2 regions of the Geobacillus sp. PK12 genome follow, and region 2 is predicted to be linked to the other one. Evidence: predicted binding sites of a transcription regulator. Region 2 holds the regulator's gene; the other holds the start of a gene.
What was found. The regulator Rex, encoded in region 2, represses fermentation and respiration genes when NADH is low (regulators of the CRP and FNR family bind a similar motif). The targets are predictions, from matches to a motif close to TTGTGAAATATTTCACAA.

Region 1 (3,195 bases), on a different contig from region 2:
AAGCCACACGTCGACCTCATCGCCGGCCGCAAACCCCCGCGTTCCGCCCGGCAGCACCATTAAGGCGTTCGCTGCCGCGAGCGAAGTGACGATGTTCGATTTGTCCATGCCGACCGGCTTCACGACAAGCCGACCGTCAACCGCCTCGACCCGGCTGCGCACGAAGCGGGTGAACGGGTTCGGCTTCGGAAACTCGGCGCCAAGGGTGGCTTTCGCTTTTTTCAAATACGGCTTGGCCGAAAACAGCCGCGTGCGCACGACCGGGCGGACGAACAGCTCATACCCGACGTAGCACGCCGACGGGTTTCCGGATAGACCGAACAGCAGCTTGCCATCAATCTCGGCGACGGTCGTCACGCTCCCCGGGCGCATGGCGATTTTGTTAAACAACACGTTCGCTCCGAGCCGCTTGTAAATGGCGGGCAAATAATCGAAATCCCCGACCGAGACGCCGCCGGTCGTAATGAGCATGTCCACTTGATCGAGCGCCTGGCGCACAGCGTGAAAACACGCATCGAGGTCGTCGGCCAACTGGCCGAAATAAATCGGCTCGGCGCCGCTTTTGAACACCTGCGCCTCGATCATGTAGGCGTTGCTGTTGCGGATTTTTCCCGGCACAAGCGGTTCAGAGACGTCGAGCAGTTCGCTGCCGGTCGCAAAAATGCCAATCCGGGGCTTTTTCGCCACCTTCACTTCGGCGTAGCCGAACGTCGCCAAGAGCGCCGCCACCCCGGGATTGATGCGCGTCCCTTTTTCGATAAGCGGCTGCCCTTTTTTCGCGTCTTCCCCTTGAAATGAAATGTTGTCGCCAGGGCGGAACGAGCGCTTAATCGACATATACGTTTTTCCATCCCGCTCGTACTGTTTGGCGAGCTCGAGCATGACGACGGCATCGCACCCGTCGGGAATTTGCGCTCCGGTCATCAGGCGCACCGCTTGAAACGGGCCGACCGGCTGCTTCGCCACTTGCCCGGCGCCAATCGTTTCGATCACTTCAAACTCGACCGGATGGTCAAGTCCCGCTCCTTCCGAATCCGCGGCGCGAATGGCAAATCCGTCATACGGCGAGCGGTCAAACGGCGGCACGTCATGATCGGCGCGCAAATCTTCGGCCAAATAGCGGCCGTACGACTGGCGAAGCGGCACGATCTCCTCTTCTCCTCTCCCAGCGTAACGCATCACCCGGGTGATGGCTTCCGCTACGGGAATGGGGGTTCGTCTTTCGACCAACGGTGTTCTCCCCTTTCTTTCCCTCATTCACTTCACTAAGCCCATTTTATCGTTTTATCACAATGATTTCCAATCTTGCAGCTGCTTAATGGTTTTGTCCAATTTTTCATCAACGACGCTGGCATCATCAATATGTTGCAAAATCATCTTTTTCTTCCTCCCAGCGGCTTGCCTTGGCCAGCAGCCACATGCTGACTCCTCCTCTTTTTTCGGCCGTTCACATCTTCTATGCAGCACATTCACAATTTATAGGCTCTTCACCACAACATGTACTTGACAAGCAATACGGTTTCCTGCACAAAGATGTGCAAAAATCACTGATTTGTTGATTTTCCCTCACAAGCGTAAATAGAGTATGTTCAGAAAAAATCAAGTACCACTTTTGGTGAAGAGCCAATTTATATCGTCCGTTTTATTGTACAGGAAAGAAGGGAGCCACTGTTGTGATGTTCATCACATTTCCTTAGTTGTCCACTTTTTCGTTTGTGTGAGATGTGTCACAACGTTGGCGTCCAAAACAAGGTATGCTGAAGCTGTAACGATTTGGTGATGGAGGGATCCGAAATGGAACAGCAGTTTACCGAACAATCGTTGATTGGTGATATTGTCACGGTCTTTCCGAAAGCAGCGGATTTGTTTAAAGCGCGGCGGATTGATTTTTGCTGCGGCGGGCAGCGCCCGTTAAAAGAGGCCATCGAAGAGCGCGGACTGGACGGCGAAGCGCTCCTTCACCAGCTGAACACCTTGTATAACGAAGCGCAAAACAAGCCAACCGGAAACTGGAGTGAAGCGCCGCTAGCCGACTTGATCGAGCATATCATCAACACGCACCACCGCTATTTGAACGAGGAACTGCCGCAACTCAGCCCGTATGTCACGAAAGTGTTGCGCGTGCACGGCATGCACCATCCGCATCTTTCCCGCGTGCATAAACTGTTTCATGAGTTAAAAACAGAACTCGAGCAGCATCTCATTAAAGAGGAAACGGGAGCGTTCCCGCTCATTTTGCAATTTGCCGACAACCCGTCGCCGGAAAACCGGGAGGCGGTCGAGCAGGCCGTTCGTGAACTCGTCCATGAGCATGACGCCGCTGGCGATCTCATCAAAGACATTCGCGACATCACCAACGACTTCACCCCGCCGGAAGACGCGTGCGGCACGTACCGGCTCGTCTACAACCGACTCGCGGCGCTCGAAGACGATTTGTTTACCCACATCCATTTGGAAAACAACATCCTCTTCCCGCGCGTGTTGGCGGCGGTGAAGGTTTAAAGGAAGAAAGACGCCGATTCGCACTTCCGAAAACATAAACCAAAAACGGGATCGCTTCTTCTACGGAAAGAGCGCTCCCGTTTTTTTCACCCTCCAATATACGACATTTCAATTTTCGGCCGTTGTTTCGCCGTCTCCGCCGTCCGTTCTTCCGAATAGCGGTCCGTCCGCCGGTTCCAGACGGCTGTAATGAGCTCCTTCAGCTCCTCTTTCCCTGCCCCGGCGCGCAGTTTGTCTTTCAACGACACGCCTTTCGAGGCAAATAAACACGTATACAGCTTTCCGTCTGCGGAAATGCGCGCTCGTGTGCAGCTTTGACAAAACGCTTCCGTCACCGAGGCGATAAAGCCGACTTCCACGTCCGTGCCGACGTAGCGGTAGCGGCTCGCCACCTCCCCGAAGTACTCGTGTTCGACCGGCTCGAGCGGATGCATCGCGTTGATTTGCTCGTACATCTCTTTTTTCGTCACGACATGGGAGTAATCCCAGCCGTTCGTCGTGCCGACATCCATGAATTCAATAAAGCGGAGCGGGATGCCCAAGTCTTTAAAATAAGCCGCCATCGGCACGATTTGTGAATCGTTCCATCCTTTTTTGACCACCATGTTCACTTTGACGCCAAGCCCCGCCTCGCGCGCTGCTTCAATGCCTTTCAACACCGGAGCGACGCCGACGCCGATGCCGTTCATTTTG
Region 2 (3,195 bases):
TTCGCGTTTTTATACGCGAAAACCGGACGCATTTTCGTGCCGATTTTCGCCCATGTCGCCATGAATACGTTCGTCGTCGCCATGCAGACGCTGTTGGCCGACGAGATTGAGAACATGATGCGCCAGTCCGAGCTGCCGCTCGCCGTTTGGAGGGTTTGGCTATGATGCGAAACCCTCAGCTGTTTTCGCTTCCGTATTTCGTCTTAGGCTCAATGTTTACGTATTTGGCCATCGAAAGTGCTCATGAAACGGTTTGGAACGTCTCCACCATCGCTTTAGCGGCGCTCGCTGCCTTTGATTTCGGCACCGCCCTTCGCCTTCTTTTCGCCTCAAAACGCTGACCCCTTCCCGTGATTCGGACGGGAAGGGACCAGAACATCAGTCTCATGACGGCGATCATATCGTGAAAATGGAAACAAAAAACAAGAGGCCGGCCTCAAAGTCCTGTGTTGCGGCTTTTGAGACGGCCCCTTCGTTTGGCCCGGCCTTGCTCGCTTTCCTCTCAATGTTTTTCGTCCCGCCTCACTCATTTGCCTTCCTCCTCGGCTGCTCGCTGCGCTTTCCGATAGCCGATGCGCGCCACCCAAATGCTTCCTTCATACAAAATGGTGAGCGGAATCATGACGATCACTTGCGACAGCACATCCGGCGGCGTAATGACCGCCGCTAAAATAAGCAGCGCCAAATACGCATACTTGCGGATGCGAACAAGAAGCTGCGGCGTAATAAGCCCTAAGCGGGTGAAAAACAACACGACGATCGGCAGCTGAAACACGATGCCAAACGGCAGCACGAGCTGAAGCAAAAACTGAAAATATTCATTAATGCCGATCATTTGTTGAACCCCTAGTTGGTCAGCCAGCCGGCTCATAAATCGAACGACAAACGGAAACAAGACGAAATAAGCGAAGCTGACGCCTGCTAAAAAAAGAACGATCGACGCCGGGATATAGCTTAACGTCACTTTCCGCTCTTTTTCATACAGACCGGGGCTGACAAACGCCCAAATTTGATACAACAGCACCGGAGCCGACAGTACAGCCGCGATGACAAAGGCAAACTGAAAATACACTTTAATCGGATCGGTGAGGCGGAAGGCGTTCATGGTCAAATGCTTCGCCTCGGCCGTTCGCTGCAAATACAAAATGACATCATCGACAAAAAAGAAACTAACGACAAGCGCCGCAGCAAAAAAGATGAGCACGATGATGAGCCGTTTTCGCAGTTCACCCAGATGCTCATACACCGACATTTCTTTGTCATTCATTGTTTCTCCATCCTGCCTTGTCATCGGTCGGTTTTCGTTTCTTCGTCATCAGCGAGCCCTTTTGTGGCGTCTTTAAACTCGCGAAGCGACTGGCCGAACGACCGCCCTAATTCCGGCAGCTTTTTCGTGCCAAACAGCAACAAAATCACAGCAACGAGCAACAAATATTTCATGTGTTGTTCTCTCCTTTTTACGATGGCGATGGATAGTTTTTCAAAAAATAGACGAGCGACTGCAGCTCAATGGCTAAATCGATATGATGGACGCGAATATGGTTCGGCACGTTCAACCGCGCCGGAGTAAAGTTTAAAATGCCTTTAATTCCTTGCGCGACAAGGCGGTCGGTCAGCGCTTGAGCCGCGGCGGCCGGCACGGTTAAAATGGCGACCGGGATGTTTTCGTGAAGCCGCTCCTCCAACTCATCGAGATGATAGACCGGCACCCCGCCGACTGTCGTCCCTACTTTCCGCTCATCGACATCAAACGCCATCACGATTTTCGTATTGTTGTTTTTCGAAAAATTATAGTTTAAAAAGGCGGTGCCTAAATTGCCGACGCCAAACAAGGCGACTTCGGTCACCTCATCCTCTTCAAGCGTCCGGCGGAAAAACGACAACAAATAATTGACATTATACCCGTATCCCTTTTTGCCAAGCGCGCCAAAATAGGAGAAATCACGGCGGATCGTCGCCGGATCGACTTTCACCGCCTCGCTCAACTCGGCAGAGGAGACGCGTTGCTTGCCGGAAGCGTGCAAGTTTTTCAAAAACCGATAGTAAAGCGGCAGCCGTTTGGCGGTTGCCTGCGGAATTTTCGGTTGTTCGTTGCTCATGATCTCATCCCCTAGCTAATCGGTTTTCCGTCGGTAATGGCCAGACTTCCCGCCCGTTTTTTCGACCAAATACGTCGGACCGATGACCATTCCTTTATCAAGCGCCTTGCACATATCGTACACTGTCAACGCACAGACCGAAGCGGCCGTCAGCGCTTCCATTTCCACTCCTGTGCTCCCTTTCGTTTTCACCGTTGCCGTGATGACGAGCTTATGCGCTTCTCCATCGTTTTCCCAAGCAAAAGCAATGTCCACACCCTTTAACATAAGCGGGTGACACATTGGAATAAGGTCAGCTGTCTTCTTCGCCGCCATCACCCCCGCCACTTGAGCGACGGCGAGCACATCCCCTTTCTCGATCGCATTGCTCGTCATTTTTTCGTAAATTTCCCGGCTGACAGTCACGCTCGTTTGCGCCACAGCCACTCGCACAGTATCTTCTTTGTGCGTAATATCAACCATTTTCGCGCGCCCTTGTTCATTGAAATGAGTGAACGATGACAATACAATCTCCTCCATTTATACACTATACACGATTTTTCATCATTCGTCTTTGACCGTTTTCGCGACTTGCGTTAAACTATTCGCGAGGTGACGGACATGATCATTTTGCAAGTGCACGGGCTCACGAAATATTTCGGCGCTGACCTTATTTTATCGAATATAAAACTAGAAATACAGTCCCGCGACCGAATCGCCCTTGTCGGCCGCAACGGAGCGGGAAAATCGACATTGTTGAAAATCATCGCCGGTGAACTCTCTTTCGACAGCGGCAAAATCATCAAACCAAACCATATCAAAATCGGCTATTTGGCGCAAAACAGCGGGCTCGACTCGCCGCGTTCCATTTGGGACGAAATGCTTGAGGTATTCACCCCGCTTCTAGGACTCGAAAAACAGCTCGCCGAACTCAGCATGCAACTCGGCGACCCGGACGTACTCGCCGATCCCGCTCGCTATGAAAAAACGCTGAAAATGTATGACGAGCTGCAAGAACAATACAAAGAACAAGGCGGCTACCAATACGAAGCCGACATCCGCTCCGTTTTGCACGGGCTGCAGTTTTCCTCATATGATTATAAAACAACGCCGGTCT

Region 1: the regulator Rex is predicted to act here: its motif matches at 1,716-1,733, upstream of ric (iron-sulfur cluster repair di-iron protein).

The regions. Positions count from the first base shown of each region.
Region 1 covers NZ_SDKL01000002.1:204,481-207,675, reverse strand. The annotation lists gene ETR37_RS01465 (molybdopterin molybdotransferase MoeA) at 1-1,230, opposite strand, end outside; gene ric (iron-sulfur cluster repair di-iron protein) at 1,795-2,502, shown strand; gene moaA (GTP 3',8-cyclase MoaA) at 2,589-3,195, opposite strand, start outside.
Region 2 covers NZ_SDKL01000069.1:4,644-7,838, reverse strand. The annotation lists gene ETR37_RS17155 (CPBP family intramembrane glutamic endopeptidase) at 1-165, shown strand, start outside; gene ETR37_RS17150 (YdiK family protein) at 162-341, shown strand; gene tatC (twin-arginine translocase subunit TatC) at 527-1,267, opposite strand; gene tatA (twin-arginine translocase TatA/TatE family subunit) at 1,288-1,440, opposite strand; gene ETR37_RS17135 (redox-sensing transcriptional repressor Rex) at 1,458-2,099, opposite strand; gene moaC (cyclic pyranopterin monophosphate synthase MoaC) at 2,115-2,603, opposite strand; gene ETR37_RS17125 (ABC-F family ATP-binding cassette domain-containing protein) at 2,700-3,195, shown strand, end outside.